2 regions of the Arthrobacter sp. AG1021 genome follow, and region 1 is predicted to be linked to the other one. Evidence: predicted binding sites of a transcription regulator. Region 1 holds the regulator's gene; the other holds the start of a gene.
The links. Region 1 encodes HrcA, which represses chaperone genes, less so after heat shock. Its sites were predicted from a motif close to TTNGCACTCGNNNNNNNCGAGTGCNAA; they were not measured.

Region 1 (9,264 bases):
TGTCCTCACCCGCAAATCATGACAGAATAGGCGTAATTCAATCATGTCTGCTCATTGCTAGTGAGGTCTGTTTAGGTGTCTCCATTGGCCCGCACCGCTCCGGTGCCTGCCGCGACCGATCCGTCGCTTATCCGTAACTTCTGCATCATCGCGCATATCGACCATGGCAAGTCCACCCTGGCCGACCGCATGCTGCAGCTGACCGGCGTGGTTTCTGCGCGCGAAATGAAAGCGCAGTACCTGGACCGCATGGATATCGAGCGCGAGCGCGGCATCACCATCAAGTCCCAGGCGGTTCGCATGCCATGGGAGGCCGACGGCACGGCCTACGCCCTGAACATGATCGACACCCCGGGCCACGTGGACTTCACCTACGAGGTGTCCCGCTCGCTGGCCGCCTGCGAAGGCGCGATCCTGCTGGTGGACGCCGCCCAGGGCATCGAAGCCCAGACGCTGGCGAACCTGTATCTGGCGATCGAGGGCGACCTGACGATCATCCCGGTGCTGAACAAGATCGATCTGCCCAACGCGCAGCCTGAGAAGTACGCGGCCGAACTGGCGAACCTGATCGGCTGCGAGCCTGAGGAAGTGCTGAAGGTCTCCGGCAAGACCGGCGAAGGCGTCGAGGCGCTGCTTGACGAAGTCATCAAGCAGCTGCCTGCCCCGGTCGGCGAGGCCGACGCCCCGGCCCGCGCGATGATCTTCGACTCGGTCTACGACACCTACCGCGGCGTGGTCACCTACGTTCGCGTGGTCGACGGCAAGCTGGAACCGCGCGAGCGCATCCAGATGATGTCCACCGGCACCACCCACGAACTGCTGGAAATCGGTGTCTCCTCCCCGAATCCGATCCCGTCCAAGGGCCTGGGAGTGGGCGAGGTGGGCTACCTGATCACCGGCGTGAAGGACGTGCGCCAGTCGAAGGTCGGCGATACCGTCACCAACTCGCTGAAGCCCGCCACCGATTCCCTGGGCGGCTACGAAGAGCCCAAGCCGATGGTGTTCTCCGGCCTGTACCCGCTGGACGGCACCGACTACCCGGCGCTGCGCGACGCGTTGGACAAGCTGCAGCTGAACGACGCCGCGCTGATCTACGAACCGGAAACCTCCGTGGCCCTGGGCTTCGGCTTCCGTGTGGGCTTCCTGGGCCTGCTGCACCTGGAAATCACCCGCCAGCGCCTTGAAAGCGAATTCAACCTCGACCTGATTTCCACCGCCCCGAACGTGGTGTACGAGGTCATGGGCGAGGACAAGCAGCTGATCACGGTGACCAACCCCTCGGAATTCCCGGACGGGAAGATCCTCGAGGTGCACGAGCCGATGGTCGCCGCGACCATCCTGGCCCCGAGCGAGTTCATCGGCGCCGTCATGGAGTTGTGCCAGTCCCGCCGCGGCACCATGCGCGGCATGGACTACCTCTCCGAGGACCGCGTGGAAATGCGCTACCACCTGCCGCTGGCCGAGATCGTGTTCGACTTCTTCGACCAGCTCAAGTCCCGCACCCGCGGCTACGCCTCGCTGGACTGGAAGGCCGACGGCGAGCAGGTCGCGGACCTGGTCAAGGTCGACATCCTGCTGCAGGGCGATACGGTCGACGCGTTCTCCGCGATCACCCACCGCGACAAGGCCTACAGCTACGGCACCATGATGACCTCGAAGCTGCGCGAGCTGATCCCGCGCCAGCAGTTCGAGGTGCCGATCCAGGCCGCGATCGGTTCGCGCATCATCGCCCGCGAGAACATCCGCGCGATCCGCAAGGACGTGCTTGCCAAGTGCTACGGCGGCGACATCAGCCGCAAGCGCAAGCTGCTGGAAAAGCAGAAAGAAGGCAAGAAGCGCATGAAGATGGTTGGCCGCGTGGAGGTCCCGCAGGAGGCGTTCATCGCCGCGCTGTCCACCGATGAGCCGAAGAAGAAGTAGCTAGATGCCCTCAGTATTGCCTGACGGCGATCCGGCTCCGGCCGATGGTCTGCTCCCCGCAGCGTGCGCGCACGGTGCGGCGGAGCGGACCATGTCCTTTTATGTCCACATTCCGTTCTGCACGGTGCGCTGCGGCTACTGCGATTTCAACACGTATACCGCAACCGAGCTGGGCAATGGCTCCAGCCAGTCCACCTACGCTGCCACGGTGGGCCAGGAGATCGGCTTCGCCCGCGGCGTGCTTGACCGTTCCGGGGTACCGCACCGCGAAATCGACACGGTCTTCTTCGGCGGCGGCACCCCGACCCTGCTGCCCGCCTCGGACCTGGTTTCGGTGCTCGGCCGGATCCGCGACGAGTTCGGCATCAAGCCCGGCGCTGAAATCACCACCGAAGCCAACCCGGACTCGGTGAGCCGCGAAAGCCTGCGTCAGCTGGCCGACGGCGGGTTCACGCGCGTGTCCTTCGGCATGCAGTCAGCCGTGCCGCATGTGCTGAAGGTGCTCGAGCGCACCCATGACCCGGCGCGCGTGCCGCAGGCCGTGGCCTGGGCCCGCGAAGCAGGGCTGGATGTCAGCGTCGATCTGATCTACGGCACCCCGGGGGAGTCGCTGGCGGATTGGCGTACCAGCATCGAGGCCGCGCTGAGCTACGAGCCGGACCATATCTCCGCTTATGCGCTGATCATCGAGGACGGCACCAAGCTGGCCGCGCAGATCCGCCGCGGCGAGGTTCCGGACATTGACGACGACGACCACGCGGAGAAGTACCAGCTGGCCGATCAGCTGTTCGAGGCCGCCGGCCTGCAGTGGTACGAGGTGAGCAACTGGGCGCGCGGCGAAGGGCATGCCTGCCGCCACAACATCGCCTACTGGCAGGGCGGGGACTGGTGGGGCGCAGGCCCCGGCGCGCACTCGCATGTCGGCGGGCTGCGCTGGTGGAACGTCAAGCACCCGGCCGCCTACCAGCAGCGCATCGACGGCGGCATCTCGCCCGGACACGGCCGCGAGTTCCCCGACGCGCAGGCAGTTCAGCTCGAACGCACCATGCTGCTCACCCGGCTCAGCTCCGGCATGCAGATCAGCGAACTGGAATCCGCCGGCCGCACCAAGGTCGCCGGGTTGATCGCCGACGAGCTGATCGATGCCAAGGCAGCGTTCGCCGGACGCATCGTGCTAACGCAAAGAGGCCGGCTCCTGGCCGACCTCGTGGTGCGTGAACTGCTGGATTTCTAGGACGTTCGCAAGCACTGGCGTCCCTGCCGCTACTTCATCAACCGCAGGTTGATCGGGTAGCGGTAGGGGCGTCCCTTGTTTGCCTGGATCGCGGCATACGCGCCCATCAGGGTCATGAAGACCCACAGGCACACGGCGATGACCGCGAAGAGCCAGCCGATGCCCGGCAGCAGGTTCAGGATGTTCAGCACGATCGCCAGAATGGTCAGCGGGAAGGTGAAGTTGAACGCTTCCTTGGATTCCTGGGCGGTGAAGGGGCCGCGGTCGCGGTAGACGGCGAAGATGATGGCCGAGGGAATGCAGCCGAGGATCGCGCCGAAATGCGCCATCATGGCCCACTGGCGGTCTTCCGACGGGGAGAGCGGCAGCGCGGACACGTTTGATCCCTCGAAACGCGAATTCTCAGATGATGGTACCTGGCGAGATGTCACGGAAATGTCCTTGTCTTACGGTGCGGCTTCTCCACCATGATATCGAGCTTCCGCTGACGCCCCGCCCAATGGCACCCTGAAAGTCCAAATCTTAGTCAATTGTTAGGAAACCGTAATCTTCCGTGGTAAGGAAATCGATTAGTTCCTCAACTTTACCCAATAGCGCCGGTTCCAGCTGTCCGTAGTGCTTGACCGTGGACAGGATCCGCTGCCAGCCGATGCCGATATCCTCGGCGGTTGCATGCGGCCAGCCGAAGGCGCGCAGCACGCCGGTTTTCCAGTCGGTCCCGCGGGGGATGACCGGCCAGGCCTTAATGCCCAGCGTGTTCGGCTTGATCGCCTGCCAGACATCCACGTACGGGTGGCCGAGGATTAGCACGTTGCCCGCAGCCCCGGGGACCTTCATGGCCTCGGCGACGATGCGCTCTTCCTTGGTTCCGGAAATCAGGTGGTCGACCAGGATGCCCAGGCGGCGGGTCGGCGAGGGGTTGAATTGGCGGATGGCCCCGGCCAGGTCGTCGACGCCATGCAGCGGTTCGACGACGATGCCCTCCACGCGCAGGTCGTGGCCCCAGACCTTCTCGACCAGTTCCGCGTCGTGCTTGCCTTCGACCCAGATGCGGCTGGCGCGGGCGGTACGGGCCTTGAGGTCTGCCACCGCGCGCGAGCCGGAGGCGGAGATCATGGTGCTCGGCGCCTTGGCCTTCGCGACAGGTTCGACGATCTCCACCGGTTCGCCCTCCAGCAGGAAGCCGAAGCCGGCCTGGAAGGAACGGGTCTTGCGGTGGCGGTCCTCCAGCACGATCACGCGCATGCCGCCGGACTTCTCGGTCTTGACGACCTCGCCGACCCAGCCGGAGACCGCATCTTCCAGGATCATGCCGCGTTCAACGGGCACCTGGCGGAGTTTTTTGGGTGCCGGAGCACTCAGGTCTTGCGGTCCCCAGGAGAAATTGGACACGGACTGCCTTTCGCTGTGATCGAATACGCTCGAAATCCAATGCTAGCAACTGCCGAAGGTATTAGACTTGGCACTTGACAGGTTAGAGTGCCAATTGTGCGGGCGTGGTTTCCCGGGAGGTGTTTTCGTGAGCGAAGTACGACGTCTTGACGTGTTGCGCGCCATCGTGGAGGACTATGTCCAGTCCCGCGAGCCCGTGGGTTCCAAGGCGCTGCGCGAACGGCACAACCTCGGGGTCAGCGCCGCCACCATCCGCAATGACATGGCCCTGCTCGAAGAGGAGGGCTTGATCGCCGCCCCGCACACCTCCTCGGGGCGCATCCCCACGGAGAAGGGCTACCGCCGCTTCGTGGACGAGATCGGCGAGCTCAAGCCGCTGTCGCGCGCCGAGCGCGAGGCGATCAACAAGATCCTGGACAGCTCGCAGGACCTCGACGAGATGCTGCACAGCACCGTGCGCCTGCTGGCCCGGCTGACCAACCAGGTTGCCATGATCCAGGTGCCGCACTACGACACCGCGGAGCTGCGCAACCTCGACCTGGTGGGCCTGGGCTCGGGCCAGGTGCTAATGGTGATGATCGCCTCCAACGGCACCGTGGACCAGCGCATGATCGCGGTGACCCGGCCGTACTCGGACGAGGAGCTGGACAACCTCAAGCAGTGGCTGCTGACTTCCTTCGGCGGCCACCGGCTGGCGGACCTCGTCGGCCCGCTGAGCAACGAGGCAGTGGTTCCGGCGCAGCACGAGACGCCGCTGGTGGGCAGCGTGCTGCGGTCGCTGGAGGAAATGGCGCAGGCGGCGAACGTGCAGCGCATCGTCATGGCCGGCACCGCGAACCTGGCCCGCGTCGAGGGGGACTTCCCGCTGAGCATCACCCCGGTGCTCGAGGCGCTGGAGGAGCAGGTGGTGTTGCTGAAGCTGTTCTCCGAACTGGAGGCGGATTCGCGCGGCCTGGCCGTGGCCATCGGCACCGAGAACCACTACGGGCAGCTGACCGACGCGGCGGTCATCGCCACCACCTACAGCACCGACCAGCGCAGCAAGCTCGGCGTGCTCGGCCCGACCAGGATGAACTATTCCTCCTCCATGGCCTCGGTGCGCGCGGTGGCCCGCTACCTGTCGAAGATTTTGGCGAACTAGCCGCGCGGCCGGTTCGCAGCACAACTTGAGAAGTGAAATTTTAAAGGAAAGGACACGGCGAAGATCGTGAGCTCGCATTACGAGACCCTGGGTGTCGCCAAGGACGCGACCCCGCAGGAAATCAAAAGCGCCTACCGCAAGCTGGCGCGCAAACTCCACCCGGACGTGAATCCCAGCGAGGACGCGGCCGAGCAGTTCAAGCTGGTCACCCGCGCCTACGAGGTTCTTTCCGACGAGAAGAAGCGCGCCAACTACGACGCCACCGGCGACGAGAACGGCAACGGCCAGCCGGGCTTCGGCGGGGGCGCCGGATTCGGCGGCTTCGGCGACATCTTCGAGCAGTTCTTCGGCGGCGGCCAGGCGCAGGGGCCGATGTCCCGCACCCAGCCGGGCCGCGACGCGCTGATCACCATCACCATCGACCTGGAAGACGCCGTCAAGGGCACCGTCTACCCGCTGGAGATGGAAACCGCCGTCACCTGCAAGACCTGCCACGGCGACGGTACCCGCGAGGGCACCAGCCCGGTCACCTGCACCATCTGCCACGGCGCTGGCCAGGTCCAGCGCCCGGTGCGCTCCTTCCTGGGCCAGATGATGACGGTGGAAACCTGCGCCGCCTGCCACGGCTTCGGCACCACCATCCCGGATCCCTGCATCGAGTGCAACGGCGAGGGCCGCGTACGCGAACACGTCTCCAAATCGCTGAACGTGCCGGCCGGCGTGGATTCGGGCACCCGCATCCAGCTGCGCGGCCAGGGCGAGGCAGGCCCGGGCGGCGGTCCGAACGGCAACCTGTTCGTCGAGGTCGACGTGCGCCGCCACAAGGTGTTCGAGCGCTCCGGCAACGACCTGCACGCCAAGATGACCATCCCGATGACCGCCGCGGCCCTGGGCTGCGAGCTGAAGCTGGAGACCTTCGACGGCGAGCAGACCCTGAACGTGGAGCCGGGGGCCCAGGACGGGGACACCCTGACCCTGCCGGCCCTGGGTGTGCCGCGCCTGCGCGGCGGCAAGCGCGGGGACATCATCGTGCACCTGCAGGTGGAGACCCCGACCAAGCTGGACGCCGCCCAGCGCGAGCTGCTCGAGCAGCTGGCCACGCTGCGCGGCGAAGAGCTGAGCGCCGGACGCGTCGAGCATTCAGGCGGCATGTTCTCGCGCCTGCGGGACAAGCTGAACCAGCGCTAGGCCATGAGCAACCACAGTTTCGTGATCGACCCGCAGCAGGGGGCCGAGGCCCGCGTGGGCGACACCCTGGCGCTGACCGGGCCGGAGGCGCACCACGCGGTGGCGGTCAAACGCACCCAGGCCGGCGAGCAGCTGGACCTGCTCGACGGCACCGGGCTGCGCCTGGTGGTCGAGGTGGCAGCCGCCTCCAAGGAGCTGCTCACGGTGACCGTGCTTGAACGGCTGCAGGAGCAGCCCCCGGAGCATCCAGCCACGCTCATCCAGGCGCTGTCCAAGGGGGACCGCGACCTGCAGGCCGTGGAATCCGCCGTCGAGCTGGGCGTCTTCACCGTCCGCCCGTGGCAGGCCGAGCGCTCGATCGTGCGCTGGAACGCGGCGAAGGCGGACAAGGCGCTTGCCAAGTGGCGCGCCCAGGTGCGCTCGGCGCAGAAGCAGTCCCGGCGCAGCTTCGAACCCGAGGTGAAGGAGCTGGTCTCCAGCAAGTCGCTGGCCGCGGCGATTTCCGCGCACGCGGCCGCCGGCGACCTGGTGCTGGTGCTGCACGAGCAGGCGCGGGATTCGGTGGCCCAAGCCGTGTCCGGCTGGCTGCCCGAGGCGGCGCCGGGTACCGGCGTGGTGCTGGTCGTCGGCCCCGAGGGCGGCATCAGCGATGCAGAGCTCGACGCGTTCGTGGCCGCCGGAGCGCATCCGGCGCTGCTCGGACGCCATGTGCTGCGCGCCTCCACCGCCGGCCCTGCCGCGCTGGTCCTGGTGCGCCACCTGCTCGGCGAGCTCTAGCCGGATTAATCAGCGAATGCCGCGAACCCCGAGGGGTTTGCGGCATTCGCTGTTTATTCGGTGGTGGGCGGGCGCCGGCGCTCAGCGCACGGTGAACTCGGAGCTGATCTCGCCGACCTTGGCCTTGCTGCCGGCTTCCTCGCCCCAGACGCTCAGCGCGTAGCTGCCGGCGGGCAGCCGGGTGGTCAGCGTGAAGGATCCGTCGGGCTCCACGCTCTCGTCGTTGATCCGGTTGGCGGCGGTAATGACCTTGGACTGGCCGTCGGCGGCCTTGGCCTGCAGGGAGTAGAAGGTGCCGCCGTCGAAGCTGGAGGTGCGGCCGTGGAACTTCACGGCGCCCGCCGCGGTGGTGGTGCCGAACTGCGGGTCGATGATCCAGATCGGGGCCATGTACTTCGCGTCGCGCTGGTAGACGTCCTGCAGGCGGTATCCGCCGAAGACGGTGGCGTTCTGCTTCCCGTCGACCAGGATGCGCACGCTGGCAGGGGTGTCGCCGACCAGGATGCCCGCGTTGGAGGCCGCGGCGGTCGCGGTGAACACCAGCTGCTGGATGGCGCGCTCGGACAGGCCCTCGTCGAGCGTGGCGCTGAAGACCTTGGCCGGAAGGTCCAGCGTGATCAGGTTCTGGTTGTCGATGGAGACCCCGACGTCGTCGGTGGACTTCAGGTGCGTGTACCAGGCCGGGTCGGCCGGCTTCCCGGCGAGCAGGTAGGCGATCGCGTCGCCTATCGGCTCCTGGTGGCGGGTGTCGGTGGCGTATTCGCGGTAGAGGTAGACCCCCGAGTCGGTGTTCTCCAGCCAGTAGACCGGCATCTTTTGCCCGGGGAAAGCCTGTTCCATCGAGTCGGTGGCCTGCGGGACACCCTCCGCCGCGGCGGCGGAGTTTGCAGGCATCTCGAAGCTGTCGTCGCGCGCGGCAAGTCCGCAGCCGACCACCAGGGCCACCGCTGCGATGACGCCGGTCGCCGCGAAACGTCGCGGGATTCGGCGCTTGTACCACTGCTGCACGTTGGGACCAGTCCATCTGTTCTGCGGGGATTCTTGGGCGCCCGGAACGAGAACGTGGTTCCGCGCGCTCATCTAGCGTGCCACATCAAGGTGTGCGATGAGGCCGAAATTCGCCAAACCTACCAATCCGTAACCAAATCTATACCTTTGCGACCTGCTCGGATTAGATTCATTTCATACTAGTTTCAGAATTTTCAGCGCTCGGCGGAGCGCTACGTATCGCGTTGGGAGCCGGGGACTAGCTAGACTGGACTTGCGCAAGTTTTTTTATTTTCCGAGCTCAAAAGGGGCACGAAGCACTGCATGCAGGTTGAACAGAACCAGAGGCAATCCGAGACCGGGCCGGCGACGCTGGCCATCACGTTCGAGACTCCCGAGCTGATGATCGCAACCCTGGGCCCGAACGACGAGTTGCTGCGCATCCTCACCGGCGCCTACCCGGACGTGCAGTTCCGCCCCAACGGGTCGACACTGAGCCTCCTGGGCGATCCGGTCCAGGTGCGCAAGGCGCAGCGGGTGACCGAGGAAGCCAGGTCGCTGGCGCAGCGCGGCTCGCGGATGAGCGCGGAAACCATCGAGCAGATCATCAAGATGCTCAGCGCCG
Region 2 (17,656 bases), on a different contig from region 1:
CGTATCGAACAGGTGCACATGCTGCAGCTTCGGTGCGATGTTCAGCCGCTGGCCACGGGCCGGTGGGGTGCGGCCATCGACGCGGACAACGATGGTCTGCGGGCGGCCTGCCAGCTCGGCGGTTGCGTAGACATAGGCATCGGCGCCAAGCTCTTCGACGACGTCGATGGTGATCTCCACACCCTCGCCTTCGCCAACGAACTCGATGTCTTCAGGTCGGATGCCCAGCGTAGTGCCGCCTGCAGCGCCTGGCGCGCTCAGGACGGTATTGCCGAACTCTACTTGGCCATTGCTCGCTTCCAGCTGCACGAGGTTCATGGCTGGCGAACCGATGAAGCCTGCAACGAAGACGTTGCGCGGACGGTCGTACAGTTCGCGGGGAGTCCCGACCTGCTGCAATTCACCGTCCTTGAGCACCGCGACGCGGTCGCCCATGGTCAGCGCCTCGACCTGGTCGTGGGTCACGTACACGGTGGTGACACCCAGGCGGCGGGTGAGCGACGCGATCTGGGTACGGGTCTGGACCCGCAGCTTGGCATCGAGGTTCGACAGCGGTTCATCCATCAGGAAGACCTGGGGGGAGCGCACGATGGCACGGCCCATGGCCACACGCTGGCGCTGGCCACCGGAGAGGGCCTTCGGCTTGCGGTCTAGATACTGCTCCAGATCGAGAAGCTGCGCGGCTTCCTTCACACGGCGGGCTCGTTCGACCTTGTCGACGCCGGCGATTTTCAGGGCGAAGCCCATGTTCTCGGCGACGGTCATGTGCGGGTAGAGCGCGTAGTTCTGGAAGACCATGGCGATGTCGCGGTCCTTCGGCGGAACGTTGGTCACGTCCTTGTCGCCGATGAGGATGCGGCCGGAGTTGACTTCCTCCAGGCCGGCAAGCATGCGCAGGGTGGTTGACTTGCCGCAACCCGAGGGGCCGACCAGAACCAGGAATTCGCCGTCGGCGATCTCCAGGTCGATTCCGTCGACGGATGGCACAAGAGCGCCCGGGTAAATACGGGTGGCCTTATCAAAGGTCACAGTTGCCATAACGACAATCCTTTCACGGGCAGGTACGTGCCCGACGATCCTAAGTGAAAGTGAATTGGGACACCGTTAGTTTCGCATGGAAATCAAACTTTTCAAAAGGTCCGGGATATCGAACGGGGAATCAATACGCTGCGTCGCCGCCGTGTCCCCGCTGCCGACCTTGATTCCGAGGTCGTTTTCGGTCAGCACCTTGAAGCCGTTTTCATCGGTGACGTCGTCTCCGATGAAGAGCACCGACTGGACATCCAGGGTGCGGCGCAGCCAAGCCAGCGCCTCGCCCTTGTGGGCGTTGAGCACCGAGGCTTCAAGCACCGCCTTGCCCGACATCAGCTTGACGCCCTCCAGCTCCTGCAGCGATTCCAGCGCTTCGGCCATGGCCGCCTGCGCGGCCTGAGGGCTGGCCTGGCGGACATGCAGCACGGTGGCCGAGGGCTTGAATTCCAGGTTCACGTTCTCGTGCCTGTCCGCGATCGCCTGAAGCCGGCCGGTCAGGGTGCCCAGCAGCTGCGTCTGGTCGAGGCTGAGCGGCGCGTCGGACCAGCCGTTCGAGAACTGCTCGGGGACCAGCCGTTCGGCCCCGTGGGACCCGATGCGGATGGCCGGCAGCGGCTCCGGGTACACCTCGGCCAGGGACTGCAGATTGCGTCCGGAGATCACCGCGGTGTAAACGCCGGCCATTCGTCCCAGCTGCTCCACCAGCACAGCGGATTCGGGCAGCGGCCTGGCATCCTGCGGCCGGTCGACCAGCGGTGAGAGCGTTCCATCGAAATCGAGCGCGACCAGCACCCGGGGATGGCGGGCGAAATCCTGCAGCGCAGCGGAGAGCTGCGGCGAAAGAGGTGACACGTGCTTAAGCCATCCTTCGGGGGCGGTAGTTTCGGCGGTTTGCGGCAAGTTAGGTGCGGGCAACATTCTCCTTGGCCGGAACGGATTTCGAGTTGATGTCTGCCAGCTCCGACAGGAAACGATCAGACCAGCCGGCCACGTCGAATTCCTCCAGATGGTGGTTCATGCGCTTCATGCGCTTGGCCTGTTCGGCCTCGTCCATGTTGACTGCCTCCATGATCTTGACCTTCATGCCGTCAATGTCATGGGGGTTGACCAGCACCGACTGGGTCAGCTGGTCGGCGGCGCCGGTGAACTCGGAGAGCACCAGCACGCCCCGCCCGTCCTGGTGCGCTGCCACGTATTCCTTGGCGACCAGGTTCATACCGTCGCGCAAGGCAGTGACCAGCAGGACGTCTGCCGCAAGGTACAGGGAAATCATTTCGCGCAGGGGATAGGAATGGTGCAGGTAGCGCAGCGTAGTGTGGCTGAGCGTATCGTGCTGGCCGGTGATCTGGCCGACCATCAGTTCTACCTGATCGCGCAGTTCCATGTACGAACCGACGTTTTCGCGGCTGGGGCTTGCCACTTGGATCAGGCATACCTCGCCGGCGTGGAGCTGTTCGTCCGCCAGCAGCTCGCCGTAGGCCTTGAGCCGGTGGCGGATACCCTTGGTGTAGTCCAGCCTGTCCACGCCGAGCATGATGGTTTTCGGGTTTCCCAATTCATGCCGGATCTGCGCGGCTCGCGCAATGATCTGCGGATCCCGGGACAGCCGCTGGATCTGTTCATAGTCGATGGAGATCGGGTGGGCGTCGGCGCGGCAGATATTCTGCAGGTCGTTGTCCAAGGAAGGGGTCGCCTCACGTCCCTTGGTTTGGTAGTCCGTGAATCGGCGCAGGCTTCGCAGGAAGTTGGTCGCGTCGGTTTCGCGCTGGAAACCGACCAGGTCGGCACCGGCCAAACCCTGCAAAATCTGCTTGCGCCACGGCAGCTGCGCGAACAAGCTCGCGGCGGGGAAGGGAATATGCAGGAAGAAACCGATCTTGAGGTCAGGACGGGCCAAGCGCAGCAGACGCGGCACTAGTTGCAACTGGTAGTCGTGCACCCACACCGTGGCGTTGGGCGCCGCGATCCGCAGCACCGCGTCGGCAAAGCGCTGGTTGATTTTTTGGTATCTGTCCCACCAGGTGCGGTGGTACGACGGCGGAACGATGACGTCGTGGTAGAGCGGCCACAGAGTCGAGTTCGAGAAACCTTCGTAGTAGAGCTCGAGGTCGTCTTCGCTTAGCGGCACCGGCACCAGATGGATACCGTCCTTGTCGAAGCTGTCCAGCTCTTCATCAATTCCGCCGTGCCAGCCAACCCATGCTCCTTCCGAAGCGGACATGACGGGTTCCAGTGCGGTGACCAGTCCTCCGGGTGCGCGCTGGAATCCCTGGGTGCCGTCCGGGTTTGTGACCCGGTCAACCGGCAAGCGATTGGCAACAACGACGAAGTCGGATGTACTAGCCATGTGGCCATCTTGTATCGAGCTACTCACGACAAACTCCTGGCTTAACCTTCAACCTGCAAACCGGCCGTTTAGCGATCCCCGGATTGGTGCGAATCCCTGCCCTGCAAGTTCATTGACTTATGCCTTGAGCCTAGTGAAATATCAGGGTCAACGGAATTATGTTCAGGATTTACTCCGATAGTGACGTAAACAACCACATTGAACTGGTCAAGCACAGTCGTGTATCGAGGCCTGCCTGATGCAACAATTCCACCGGACGCGCTATGTGGCTTAAGACCGGGCTTTGGCGGCAATTTGAGGAGTATATGCGCCTCCTGTGAAGGTGCGGGATTATCAATGAACTAGGTAGACCGGGTCCCGGCATTGGCTAAACTTGATTGCAGATGACAGTATTCCGCTGAGCAAGGAACCATTAAATTTATGTCTACGAATAATCCGCGGCCGTCGAAGGCTGAGCGTACGGCAAGCGCCCGCGAGAAGGCTTCGCAGATGCGCGCCGCACAGGAAGCAGCCGCCAAGCGCAAGTCGCTGTTCGTCAAGCTTGGCGTGCTGGGTGCCGTGATCCTTGTGATCGCCCTGGTAGTTACCCTGATCGTGCAGAACAACAATGCCAAGGTTGCCGATTCCGGCGCCGTTCCTGCGGGCGGCAACGCCGCTGGCGGCATTCTGGTCACTTCCCCGACCACCCTGGGTGAGCGCACCGTGGAGAATGTCGACGTGAAGTCCCTCGAAGTCCCTGCCCAGCAACCGGCAACCCCGGAACCCCGCGACCTGACCGTGGGGAAAAAGGGCGAACCGGTCAATATCACCATGTACGCCGACGTGAATTGCGTCCACTGCGCGGACTTCGAGGCCACCTATGGCCCGCAGATCAACGAGTGGCTGGCGGCCGGCGACATCACCGTGGACTACCGCAACGTCGGATACCTCGACGGCGGCTCGCCGACCAACTTCTCCTCGCGCGGTGCCAACGCGCTGGCCTGCGTTGCCAACGACAACCCGGCAGCGTACATGCCATTCGTGACCGCGATCTGGGGCCACTACCAGCAGGGTGAAATGAAGAACGCCCAGCTGGCCGAGATGGCGATCGCCGCCGGTGCCAGCGACAAGGTCACCAGCTGCATCGAAGACGGCACCTTCCGTCCGTTCGTCCAGTACACGACCGACGTGGCCAAGTACGACGGCGTAAGCGGCACCCCGACCTTGGTGGTCCAGGGCAAGGTCCTGGATCTGGCCAAGGACGATTTCCCGACCGTGGTGAACGCAGCCATCGAGGCGAACAAGAAGTAAATCCGCTCGGGTCGGCGGAGAACGGATGCGGATCGGGTAGAATTCCATATTGATCTCGCGCCAAGACCGGAGGGGAGAAAGCCAGCGACGGCTTTCTCCCCTCCGGCATTTAAAACGGCGACGGGCTCAATTCGCACAGTGGCTGGGTTCTCCGATATTCTTATGCGGTACGCCCCCTTAGCTCAGCTGGCCAGAGCGTCTGTCTTGTAAACTGAAGGTCACCGGTTCGAATCCGGTAGGGGGCTCGAACAAATCCTCGGAGTTCTGCATGAGTGCAGGTCTTCCGGGGATTTTTTGCTGACTGCGGCTTTTCCCGGCTCGCCGGTGCCGGTCCGAACTCGGCAAACGTGCCTAACCACTCGCTGGAAGTTGGATGAAATCGGGCGTGGACCACGTCGTCCTCGGTAAAATTGGACCAAAGGTATTTTCCCGTGCGCGGATCCGCGCGACCGGGGACCACAATTACAAGGAGACCAATCATGGCCGGTGGCCTAGTAGCCCTGCTGGATGATGTAGCCGCGCTGGTCAAGGTCACGGCCGCGTCGCTGGACGACATCGCGCTCGGAGCGGCCAAGGCCAGCACCAAAGCCATGGGCGTGGTGATTGACGACGCTGCGGTCACCCCGCAGTACGTCGACGGAATTTCTCCCAAGCGCGAGCTGCCGATCATCTGGAAGATCGCGGTCGGTTCCATCCGCAACAAGCTGCTGTTCATCCTGCCGGCCATCTTGCTGCTGTCCACTTTCCTTCCCTGGGCGCTCACCCCGATCCTCATGATCGGCGGCGCCTACCTGGTGTTCGAAGGCGCGGAGAAGATCCTCGAGGCCATGGGGCTGATCGGCCATCACGGCGCCGCCGAGGACGGCAAGGTCCGCGACGAAAAGGTGATCATCGGCTCGGCGACGCGCACCGACTTCGTGCTCTCGGCCGAGATCATGGTGATCTCGCTCAACGAGGTGGCCCACGAACCGTTCCTGACCCGGGCGCTGATCCTGGTCGCGGTGGCTTTCCTGATGACCGTCCTGGTGTACGGGGCCGTGGGCCTGATCGTGAAGATGGACGACATTGGCCTGGTGCTGGCCCAGAAGCAGCGCCAGTTCTCGCAGAAGCTCGGCCGCGGCCTGGTCAAGGGCATGCCGATTGTGATGTCGGTGCTGAGCAAGGTCGGCGTGGTCGCGATGCTCTGGGTCGGCGGGCACCTGTTGCTGACCGGCATGGACGAGCTGGGCTGGCACGCGCCGTACGGCTTCGTGCACCACGTCGAGATGCTGGTCCACGACGCCTCCGGTGCCGCCGGGGGCGTGCTGGGGTGGTTGGTCAACACCGCTTTCTCCTGCTTGGCCGGACTGATCATCGGCTCGTTGCTGACAGTCGTCATCCTCGGGATCAAGAAGCTGCTGGGCAAGAACAAGCCGGCCGCGGCGCACTAGCTATTGCCGCCGCGCAGCGTGCGTAGAATTATTGGATCGCCTCCGAAGGCCAAGCTCCTCGGCCCGGCCATTCTGTCCGGATGCCATGGAAAGATCGATGTGTGTTGAGTAGAGAACAGACCAAGCAGGACCCCGCAGGGCGCCACGCCCGCGGTGCGTACTTCACTCCGGAACCCGTCGCACGCTTCATGGCCCAGTGGGCGCTGGGCGAGCACGGGCACCGGGTGCTTGAGCCTTCCTGCGGCGAGGCGCAGTTCCTCGCCGCCGCGCATGACATCGTGGACGACGGCCGCGGCTCGGTGGAGCTGTTCGGCATCGAGCTGCACGAGCCCTCGGTGCAGGCAGCCCGTGCGGTGCTGGACCGGCAGGGTGCCGCCGCGCAGATCACCCACGCGAATTTCTTCCATGTCGCCGGGAGCCATGACATGGACGCGGTGATCGGCAACCCGCCCTATGTGCGCTACCAGCTGCACCGCGGCGAGGATCGGAAGCTCTCACGTGCCGCGGCCCGCGAAGCCGGCGTCGAACTCAACGAGCTTGCCAGCATCTGGGCGGCCTTCGTGGTGCATGCCACCAGCTTCCTGGCTCCGGGCGCGCGCATGGCCCTGGTGCTGCCGGCCGAGCTGATGTTCGTGAACTATGCGGCCCCGGTGCGCCGGATGCTGCTCGAACGCTTCGAGCGGGTGCACCTGGCGGTCTTCGAAGAACGGCTGTTCGCCGACGCGCAGGAGGAAGTGGTGCTGCTGCTGGCCGAAGGCTACGGCCAGGGCTCCAGCACCGCGCTGCGCCTGCACCAGTTCCGCAACGCCGCGGACCTCGACCGGTTGGGCGAGGGCATCGAGCACACCCCGGCCAGCACCTTAGAGCGCTGGACCGGATCGCTGGTCGGCCTCGAAGCGCAGGGCGTGCTGGAGCAGTCCCTGGCCACGGGCCGTTTCGCGCCGCTGCAGAGCTGGGGCGAGACCTCGCTGGGCGCGGTGACCGGCAACAACAAGTGGTTCACGCTCTCCCCGGCCCAGGTGAGCGAGCTGGGCTTGGCCCCCGATGACCTGGTGCGCATCTCGCCTCCGGGTTCCCGGCACCTGCGCGGCCTGGAACTGGACAACGAGCAGTGGGAGCGCCTCGGTGCCCATGGCAGCGCCACCTACCTGTTCCGGCCCGCCGCGCAGCCTTCTGCGGCCGGGCACCGGATGGTTGACGCCGGGCAGGTACTGGCGGTGGACAGCGCCTACAAGTGCCGGGTGCGCAGCCCCTGGTGGCGGGTGCCGCTTTTGTCGGTGCCGGACCTGTTCATGACCTACATGAACGCCGACACCCCGCGGCTGACCGCCAACGAAGCCGCGGTGCACCACATCAACTCGATCCACGGCGTCTACCTGGGCGCCGACGTGCGCGGGCTCGGGCGCGAGCTGCTGCCGCTGGCCTCGCTGAATACGCTGAGCATGCTCGGCGCTGAAATGGTGGGACGCTCCTACGGCGGCGGAATCCTGAAGCTCGAGCCGCGCGAAGCGGACCGGCTTCCGGTGCCTTCAGCCCCGGCAGTGGCGGCCCATGCCCCGGCGTTGCGCGAGATCAAGAACCAGGTGCGCGAGCATTTGGCCCACGGCCGCAAGGCCGAAGCCACCGCGCTGGTCGACGGGATTGTCCTTGAACAGCTGCTGGGCCTGGATCCCGCGGCCATCGCCGCGGTGCACCAGGCCCGCGCCGACATGTTGGATCGCCGGAAGGCACGAAGTAAGACGGTGAAAAACTAGACGTGGCAAACCCTGCGATTGAAAAGACCCTCGCCTTTGCGGAGTTCGACACCACGCTGATGTCCGCCGCCAAGGATTCGCCCTGGATCCGCAGCGGCGCGGTGACCGAGGAATTCAATCCCTCCTACGAGGTGCTCGAACGCCTGCTGAGCATCCCGGTGCGCTCCAAGGCCGCCACCCGCTCCGGGCGCTTCGCCCAGGGCGTGGACACCTGGTTGGCCCACGAACTGCGCCGCGCGGGATTCGACGCCGACCTGGTCTGGCCGCGCACCGAGGCGCCCCGTGTGCTCTCCAAGGACATCCTGGAGCTGCTGCGCCGGCTGCCCGAGCGCCTCTCCGAGGAGGTGCACGAGGCCATCATGGCGGGCAAGGCGGGAAGCACGGACGCCCGGATCCTGGGCCGCGCCTACATGAAGCAGACCGACGTGGTGATGACCCACTGGTCCACCGGGCCGGAGCTGCTGCTGAGCACCAAGGCGATGACCTCCTCATTCGGCAAGAACCTGTCAAACCGCTACGAGGAGGCCTACGGGGACGCCGCGAACCTGCGCGCCCGCTATCCGCTGGCCGCCGTCGGATTCTTCTTCGTCCAGCGCGCCACGATCCTGGAATCCGAGCCGGCGGCCTACCGCCGCACGGTGGACATGATCCGCAAGCTGCGCGATTTCGGAGACGGCTTCGGCTACACCGCCACCGGGCTGCTGCTCGTGGACTGGGACGATGAAGCAGAGAACCCACAGGTCAAGTGCGTGCACTCGCCGGTGCCCGCGGATATCGCCGCGCCGCAGTTCCTCAACGCGATGGTGGACGAGGTTCTGAAGGTCACCCCGATCGACCTGCATGAGGCAGCCCGCGCTCGCCGGGCCGGAGAAGTCGCCCCGCTGCCCGGCCACGAAGCTGTGGACGAGCAGCAGGAAGCGCTCTTCTAGAACGCCGGATCGACGCTGGTGGTTCCCAGCCAGTCGTTGTCCGGGGCCTCCATGCCGAGCCTCGGGAAATGCTGGTCGGCCTCTTCGGCCTCCGGGCCGATGTGCAACGTAGGCACCAGCGAGGGAAGCTGTCCCAGCTCCGCGCCCAGCTCCGAGGCCAGCGACGGCGCCGGCTGGGCCTGCACCGCCTGTTCCAGCGCCGGCTGCAGCGATACCGGTGCGAGGGAATCCTCGGCCGGCAGGGCAACCAGGACGACGTCCTGCACAGCGGGTTCAGGCTGCGGCAGCCCGGCGGCCCAGTCGCGCGCGGCGTCGGTAGCCCGGTAGATGAACTTGGTCTGCCCGTCCTGCTCGAAGGTACGCTCGCGCTCCCACAGCTCGGAACGTTCGTAGTACGCCCACGAGGCGGGGTTCGCAGAATCGATGATGGTGATCGGCGTGCCTCCGGCGTGCAGCGCGAATTCGAGGCGCATCGACGCGACATGCTGGCGGATGCCCATGCGGCGGGAGTCCGGGCGCACCGCCATGGAGCCGAGCTCGAGCGCGTCCATGGCGCTGGTCGGGGCGATGATCGAATCGTGCACCACCCCGGCAGCGACCAAGAGCTCGCCGTCGCGGACGGTTACGACCGCGCGGGCGCGGTCCATTTTCTGGTGCCAGCGGGCATCGGTCACGGCGTACAGGCCAGCCAATTCAGCACGTTCGGCCTCATTTGGAGACAGGCATGACAAGGCAAAAGTCAGGTTTTCAAACACTGGGGTACGGTCCTAAAAAGCTAAGAACGAACGAAAAAGTGGCTTTGCTTCCCGGGGAAAAATCCGTTCGGCGGTTTCGTTGGCCTTGAGGGGACCGTTGCCGGCGGCTTCCGGCAGCTTCCTTGTAGGGCCCAGTTTGAGCTCGATGAGCTAGAAAAATTATGGGGTCTGAAAGTGCACTTTGACAAGTTGAAACGAGGGCTGCGAAGTGAACTCTAAATAAACGAATTGCCACCGTTTTTCAGTGCTTGTCATCGACCATTTTGGAGGTTTTTGATTCCCTCGGCGCGTGGTGTTCCTGGCGGTCGAAGCGGCCCGGGGATGGCGCCGATTCGGCACGATTTGGAACGTAGGTCGGAATACGGCTAGGATTATCTAGGTGCTGAACCGGAAACGGACAGCGCAGATGGATCTTTAGCTCAGTTGGTTAGAGCGTTCGCCTCACACGCGAAAGGTCGCTGGTTCGAGTCCAGTAAGATCCACCGGTAAAAAAGCCACCGCAGAAATGCGGTGGCTTTTTCGTATCCGGGCTGGCCGCTAGTTCTGCGAGCCTTCGGTGAGCAGCTCGTAGATCCTCGGCTTGACCTCGGTTCCCAGCATTTCAATGCTCTTCATGAGGTGCTCGTGGGGCAGCGAACCGGCGGAGTACTTGATATCGATGCGGGACAGTCCGAGCGTGCGGACCGCCTTGGCCATCTTTCGTGCCACCGTCTCGGGGCTGCCTGCCATCATGGCGCCCTGCGGACCCATAGCCGCTTGCAGCTGGATGCGGCTGGCAGGACCCCAGCCGCGTTCGGCGCCCAAACGGTTCATGGTGCGCTGGTAGTGCGGCCAGAGCAGCTCCAGCGCTTCTTCGTCGGTATCGGCTACGAGTCCGTGGAAGTGGGCCCCGACCGGCTGTTCCGGTTCGCTGAACTCCTTCAACGCCCGGTGGTACAGGTTGACCAGTGGTTCGAAGGCCGCGGGCTGCCCGCCGATGATGGCCAGGAAGAGCGGCAGGCCGTGGCGTGCGGCGCGGATGACTGACTGCGGGCTGCCGCCCACTCCGACCCATGTCGTCAACGGCTTGCCTTCGAGCAGCGGGTAGACCTGCTGGCCGCGCAGGGCCGCTCGGTGGCTGCCGGACCACGACACCGGATCGCCGTGGCGCAACTTGGCCATCAACGCGAGCTTCTCCTCGAAGAGCTCCTCGTAGTCTTCGAGGTCGAGACCGAACAGCGGGAAGGACTCGATGAACGAGCCGCGCCCTGCGATGATTTCAGCGCGGCCGTTGGACAGCGCATCCAGGGTGGCGAAGCGTTCGTACACGCGGACCGGATCGTCGCTGGACAGCACGGTGACTGCGGTGCCGAGCTTGATGTTCTGCGTGGTCGCCGCCAGCGCCGCGAGCACCGTCTCGGGTGAGGAGATCGAGAAGTCATCGCGATGGTGTTCCCCGATCCCGAAGAAGTCGAGTCCGACTTCTTCGGCCTTCTGGCCCTCGGCCAGCACGTTGCGGATCACCTGGGCGTGGGACAGCGGGGTTCCATTGGCGTCCTCGGTGATATCGCCGAAGGTCTCGGCTCCAACCTGCGGAAGTTTCACGGTGGTGTTCATGGGTTCGGCCTCTCGCTATATTGCATGCATATACATCTAATTTCCCACTGGGCGTAACTTCCCCCGCCCCGGAACTATTCCCCCGGGGGCGTGCCACGCCCGAATGTGTTCGGCGATACGCCGTGATTTGGAGGATTCCCCAGCAACTTCCAGAAGTCGGGTTGTATCGTGATTTACATGCAACATCGAACGTTTCGGGAAGGTGATCCGTGGCGCAGTTGAACAACGACCAGTTCTCCGGAAATCCACGTGGTGCGGGGGACGACCCGGATCCGGCCGTCGGCGCATTGCCGCGGATCAGCACCAGCGAAATCAAGATGGGGCAGCTTGCCGAACCCGAGCATCATGAGGAGCCCACGGCCTCGGAACTGCCGCTGAACACTGCGGTCAGCGCCAGCGTCGCTGCGGCCCCCGCCTCGGACCCCGAATCGCGCACCGGCCGCGTTCACACCACGGACGAAGGCATCACCCTGGTGCCCACGCGGGCGAACCCGGTGGCCCGCAGCCTGCTGGCCAAGATGTGGATTTCCACCTCGCCGCCCACCCAGGCGCTGGACATCGTGGATCGCCTGCAGGGCACCCCCTACGCGAACCCCACGGTCAACAAGGACCAGGACGCGTCGGCCCGCCGCACGCTGGAGTTCGCGCTGGACCTGGGCGAGACACTGATCCGCTACGGCGCCGGAGCGCTGGAAGTGGAAACCAGCATCATCGCGGTGACCGCGGCGCTGGGCCTGAGCTACCTGGACGTGGACATCACCAACCAGTCGCTGCACCTGAACTACAGCCCGCCGGACGCCGAAAGCTACTCGATCCTGCGTGTGGTGCGTTCCTCCACGGCGAACTACGCGGGCCTGGTGCTGGTGCACCAGCTGGTCTCCGACATCATCGCCGGCGGCGTCTCGCGCAGCGAGTCCGCCAAGCGGCTCAAGGCGATCATGCGCAAGCCCAAGCCGTTCCCGCGCTGGATCGTTGCCAGCGGCAACGCGGTGTTCGCGGCGGCCTTCGTGCTGTTCATCGGCGGGTCGTGGCTCGGCGCGCTGGTGGCCATGGGTTCGTCCTCGATCGTCTCGCAGATCGGGCGCTACGGCGCCCGGTGGCGCGTGCCGGCTTTCTTCACCATTGCGGCCTCCACGTTTGTGGTCACGGGCATCGCGCTGGTGAGCTACGAGCTGCGTGCGCCCATCGACCCGGCGCTGGTGGTGTCCGGCGGCATCCTGCTGCTGCTTCCCTCCGGGCGGTTCGTCTCCGCCCTGCAGGATGCGATCAACGGGTTCCCGGTGACCTCCGTGGGCCGCCTGTTCTCCGCGGGACTGACCTATACGGCCATCGTCTCCGGCATCTCCACCGCGCTGGTGATCTCCTCGGTGCTGGGCTGGGACAGCGTGGACGTGCACCAGATCGACAAGATCGCCTACCCGGCCTGGCTGCTGGTGATCCTGGTGGCGGTGGCGATCATCGCCGGCGCCGTCACGGAACAGAGCTCGGTGAAGCTGCTGCTGCCCACCGCCGGGATCGCCGTGGGCGGCTACCTGATCCAGCTGTTGTGCGAGTACATCGGGCTGGGCGTCCGGGCCACTCCGGCGGTGGTGGCCACGGTCATCGGCTTCGCGGCGCGCTTCGCGGCGGACAAGCTGCATTCCCCGCAGCTGGTCATCGCGGCTCCAGCGGTCATGTTCCTGCTGCCGGGCCTGATGATCTTCCGCGCCATGTACTCCATCGTGTTCGACTCCAGCGACATGTCCAGCGGCCTGGTGGAGATGTTCAACGCCTTCGCGATCATGCTCTCCATCGCCGGCGGCGTGGTCTTCGGCGACACCCTGTGCCGGCCGCTGACCTCCAGCGCGCGGCGCGAACGGCGGCTGATCCGCCGCCGCTGAGTGCGGCTACAGCGCAGGCAACGACCAGTCGATCGGCGGCTGTCCGGATTCGGACAGCCGCCGATTGATTTCGGAGAAGGGCCGCGAGCCGAAGAACCCGCGCGAGGCGGACAGCGGCGAGGGGTGGGCGCTGGCCAGCTGCGGCATCCGGTCCATCAGCCCCGCCAGCTTCTGCGCATGCCTGCCCCAGAGCAGCGCCACCGGAGGGTTCTCGCGCTGGTTCAGCGCGCTGATGGCCGCTTCGACGACCGCGGACCAGCCCAGGCGCTGGTGCGCCCCGGCATGACCCGCCTGGACCGACAGCGACTGGTTCAGCAGCAGAACTCCCTGCTCATGCCAGGCGCTGAGATCCGGGTGGGCTGCCGGGGCAATGCCCAGATCGTCGTTCAGCTCCTTGTAGATATTGGACAGCGACCGGGGCAGCGGACGCACCGAAGCCTGGGCAGCGAAGGCCAAGCCGTTGGCATGGCCCGGGGTCGGATACGGATCCTGTCCGATGAGCACGACGCGCACCTGCGAGCGCGGAATGCGAAGTGCGCGCAACATCACGTGCGGTTCCGGGAGGATCTGCTCTCCGGCGGCGCTGCGTCGTGCCAGTTCAGCGGCGATCCGCCGGAGCTTGCCATCGAGTGGCAGCAGCACCGGGACCCAGTCCTGGGCGATGAATCCGCGCTCCGCCATGGATCTGGCGCCGTGGTGGAAGGGGAAATCCTCCGGCTCGTAGCGGGGGACCGGTACCGGCTCCGGGTCGCCGAACAGGGAGGGCTGCAGGTTGTCCATGGCATCCATTCTGCCGGTATTATGGCGTGGCTGTGCCCGCGGGCGCGGCGCAGCACAGGCGAGTTGGTTAGAATATCGGTGGTATGTCCGCCACTGGCGGAGCAGAACGCAGGGCCGAGACCGGACTTTGCCGGGTGAAGGAAAGAGGTGTGGACGCATGGCTGAGGGTGAAGTGCTGGTGGATTTCGTAATGAATCCCGACTCGGAACTCGATGAGCGTTCCCAGCAGATCCTGAACATGGAAAAGTTGTGGTGGAAGTATGCCGGCGCCAAGGAACAGGCCATTACCAAACAGTTCTCCATGTCGCCGACGAATTACTACCAGCTGCTGAACCAGCTGATTGAGACGGACGCGGCGTTGGCTTACGACCCAATGCTGGTCAAACGCCTGCGTAGGCTTAGGTCTACCAGACGTCGTGTGAGCGGTACCGTCGGCTCCGGACGCTAGTTTCCGGAACCGGCCGCGACCAGTCAGACCTCGAGCAAGGACAAGAATGACCAACTACCCACGTGACGAATTCGATCGCGTTCCGGAGTTCAACACCCGTGTGGGTTCGCACCACGCCAACGGGTGGGCGCAGTCTGCCGCCTCCACGACGTCCGGTGGAAAACTTCGTTGGGTAGTTATTGCAGCCGTGCTTGTCGTCCTGGTGGGCGCATTCGCCTACTTCTTCGGCCCCGGCGGCCTGAAGCCGATTGTCGGCTCCGCCCCGAACCCCACCGAAACCACCTCGGCAGCCCCGAGCGAGGACGCCACCTCCAGCCCGAGCGAAACCGAAAGCGCCACCCCCTCCGCCTCCAGCACCATCGATGATGACGACGTGCTCTTCGGGCAGCTGATCGGCGTCTACAACGGCGCCAGCATCGCAGGCATCGCCTCGGCCGGCGAAGACGCCCTGTCCGAGGCCGGATTCACCAATATCACCGCCAGCAACTGGACCCGCCCGGCCGAGACCTCCACCGTGTACTACACCTCGGAGGCCTATCGCACCACGGCCGAAAAGGCCGCTGAGGTGCTGAATATCGACGAGGTTCTGCAGACCCAGAACATTCCGAACCGGGTGACCGTGGTGATGGGCTCGGACGACACCCTCGAAGTACGCTAACCCCGCAGTATCCAATTGCTTCGCTGTGAGCCGATCAGCTTGCACTCGCAGGGCGAGAGTGCCAATATTTGTATTAGCACTCATGCGTTGCGACTGCTAACGCCGATCGGCTTTTCGCGTTTTAACCGCAGCCGGTCCGGCCTCAGACGTCGCTTCGCAGGGAGCGTGAAGAATACCTCAGATAGCGAGAGCTGACGCGGCTGCAGGCCCGATGCCCAGCCGTTGCACTCGTCCGTCGCGGGCGCTGTCTGTCGGTTGCATTTTCGCAAAATCGTCCCGAAAGGACCGAAAGCCACTATGGCCAAGATGATTGCATTTGACGAGGAAGCACGCCGCGGACTTGAGCGCGGCCTGAACACCCTTGCAGACGCCGTAAAGGTGACCCTGGGCCCACGCGGCCGCAACGTTGTTCTGGAAAAGAAGTGGGGTGCCCCGACGATCACCAACGATGGCGTGTCCATCGCCAAGGAGATCGAGCTCGAGGATCCATACGAGAAGATCGGCGCAGAGCTGGTCAAGGAAGTTGCCAAGAAGACTGACGACGTCGCAGGCGACGGCACCACCACCGCAACCGTTCTCGCCCAGGCACTGGTCAAGGAAGGCCTGCGCAACGTTGCCGCCGGCGCCGACCCGATCGCGCTGCGCCGCGGCATCGACAAGGCCGTAGAGGCCGTCACCGCCGAGCTGTTCGCCGCCGCCAAGAAGATCGAGTCCAAGGAGCAGATCGCTGCTACCGCCTCGATCTCCGCAGGCGACCCTGAGATCGGCGGCCTGATCGCCGAGGCTCTCGACAAGGTCGGCGAGCAGGGCGTCATCACCGTTGAGGAGTCCAACACCTTCGGCCTCGAGCTGGAGCTGGCCGAGGGCATGCGCTTCGACAAGGGCTACATCTCCGCATACTTTGTCACCGACGCAGAGCGCCAGGAGACCGTGCTGGAGGACCCATACATCCTCATCGTGAACTCCAAGATCTCCTCGGTCAAGGACATGGTCACCCTGCTGGAGAAGGTCATGCAGTCGAACAAGTCGCTGCTGATCATCGCCGAAGACGTCGAGGGCGAAGCCCTGGCCACCCTGATCCTGAACAAGATCCGCGGCCTGTTCAAGTCCGTTGCCGTCAAGGCTCCGGGCTTCGGCGACCGCCGCAAGGCCATGCTGACCGACATCGCCATCCTGACCGGCGGCCAGGTTGTCTCCGAGGAGATCGGCCTGTCCCTGGACAACGTGGGCCTGGAAGTTCTGGGTACCGCCCGCAAGGTCGTTATCACCAAGGACGAGACCACCATCGTTGAAGGCGGCGGCGAAGCCGACGCCATCGAAGGCCGCAAGGCCCAGATCGCAGCCGAGATCAAGAACACCGACTCGGACTACGACCGCGAGAAGCTGCAGGAGCGCCACGCAAAGCTCTCCGGCGGCGTCGCCGTGCTGAAGGCCGGCGCAGCCACCGAGGTGGAGCTCAAGGAGCGCAAACACCGCATCGAAGATGCCGTGCGCAACGCCAAGGCAGCAGTGGAAGAGGGCATCGTCGCCGGCGGCGGCGTAGCCCTGATCCAGGCCGGCGCAGCAGCCTTCGAGAAGCTGTCGCTGGAAGGCGACGAGGCAACCGGTGCGAACATCGTGCGCGTCGGCATCGAAGCTCCGCTGAAGCAGATCGCCCTGAACGCCGGCATGGAGCCAGGCGTTGTCGCCGACAAGGTCAAGGGCCTGGCTGCCGGCCACGGCCTGAACGCCGCCACCGGCCAGTACGTCGACCTGCTGGAAGCCGGCGTGAACGATCCTGTGAAGGTGACCCGTTCGGCCCTGCAGAACGCCGCATCGATCGCAGGCCTGTTCCTGACCACCGAAGCCGTTGTCGCGGACAAGCCAGCTCCTGCCGGCACCGCACCAGCCGGTGACGACATGGGTGGCATGGGCGGCATGGGCGGCTTCTAAGCTTCCCCGCCCGGCTCGGCACCACGCCGAGACTACCTGGTGCCTGTGGCCTGTTTCCCCTGGGGAAACGGGCCACAGGCCGTTAAAAGCCGGAAGCTATTCGCCGAGCCAGCCGCGCAGCACTGAGATCTCCGCGCCGACGTTGCTGCGGGCCGCGTTTTCCCAGCGGTCGATGCCTCGCACGGTGCTGTAGATGTTGTCCTTCTCCAGCAGCGAGCCCAGCACCTTGATCCGTCCGGCAGCCAGGGCCGGGCGCGGGAAATGCGCGTACTCCTGGTAGATCGCCTGGGCATAGCGCTGGTAGGCCGGCTGCGGGCGGGCCAGCACCTCAAGATCCGCATCGCACAGGATCCGGCCCAGGCGGTCGTGGTCGCCGGGGGAGTGCCCTGCGGTGAGCAGGATCAGTTCGCTGACCCTGGACACCGCCCCGGGGCTCAGCAGCCCGTAGAGGCGCTCGCGGGCAAGGATCGCGGACTTGGCCTCGTCGTCCGAGGCTCCGTGGTACACCGCGTCGTGGAACCAGGCGGCCAGCTGCAGCAGCATGCGCTCCTCGCCGTCGGCCTGGTCCTTCGCCAGCCAATCCAAGGCCTCCAGCACGGACAGCAGGTGGACCCTGTCGTGGTATCTGCGATGCGACTGCGACCAGCGTTCCAGCAGCTCGCGGCCCAGCTGGGGTTCGGTGGGCAGAGTTCGGGCCCAACGGCGGGACAGCACCGGTCCCAGCTTTTCCGGGCGGTACTTGGCCGGGATGCGCAGCCCGGAGGCGATCAGCGCCCGAGCCAGGTCGCCGGCCGAAACCTCGTGCGCGCCGTCCCGCACCAGCTC

Region 2: a site for HrcA is predicted at 14,973-14,999, ahead of groL (chaperonin GroEL). Genes of this name have one in related genera too.

The regions. Positions count from the first base shown of each region.
Region 1 is NZ_RBLB01000006.1:1,005,759-1,015,022, forward strand. Features, by position in the region: gene lepA (translation elongation factor 4) at 76-1,920, shown strand; gene hemW (radical SAM family heme chaperone HemW) at 1,925-3,154, shown strand; gene DFO58_RS04920 (DUF4870 domain-containing protein) at 3,184-3,531, opposite strand; gene DFO58_RS04925 (DUF3097 domain-containing protein) at 3,677-4,546, opposite strand; gene hrcA (heat-inducible transcriptional repressor HrcA) at 4,674-5,687, shown strand; gene dnaJ (molecular chaperone DnaJ) at 5,754-6,875, shown strand; gene DFO58_RS04940 (16S rRNA (uracil(1498)-N(3))-methyltransferase) at 6,879-7,652, shown strand; gene DFO58_RS04945 (GerMN domain-containing protein) at 7,734-8,732, opposite strand; gene DFO58_RS04950 (PhoH family protein) at 8,964-9,264, shown strand, end outside.
Region 2 is NZ_RBLB01000007.1:658,692-676,347, reverse strand. Features, by position in the region: gene ugpC (sn-glycerol-3-phosphate ABC transporter ATP-binding protein UgpC) at 1-1,038, opposite strand, end outside; gene otsB (trehalose-phosphatase) at 1,105-1,884, opposite strand; gene DFO58_RS08490 (trehalose-6-phosphate synthase) at 1,934-3,379, opposite strand; gene DFO58_RS08485 (thioredoxin domain-containing protein) at 3,800-4,669, shown strand; tRNA gene DFO58_RS08480 (tRNA-Thr) at 4,841-4,914, shown strand; gene DFO58_RS08475 (DUF808 domain-containing protein) at 5,149-6,099, shown strand; gene DFO58_RS08470 (N-6 DNA methylase) at 6,204-7,853, shown strand; gene DFO58_RS08465 (hypothetical protein) at 7,856-8,782, shown strand; gene DFO58_RS08460 (GNAT family N-acetyltransferase) at 8,779-9,537, opposite strand; tRNA gene DFO58_RS08455 (tRNA-Val) at 9,946-10,019, shown strand; gene DFO58_RS08450 (LLM class flavin-dependent oxidoreductase) at 10,075-11,133, opposite strand; gene DFO58_RS08445 (threonine/serine exporter family protein) at 11,343-13,013, shown strand; gene DFO58_RS08440 (uracil-DNA glycosylase) at 13,020-13,793, opposite strand; gene DFO58_RS08435 (DUF3263 domain-containing protein) at 13,951-14,241, shown strand; gene DFO58_RS08430 (LytR C-terminal domain-containing protein) at 14,288-14,899, shown strand; gene groL (chaperonin GroEL) at 15,197-16,831, shown strand; gene DFO58_RS08420 (DUF4031 domain-containing protein) at 16,928-17,656, opposite strand, start outside.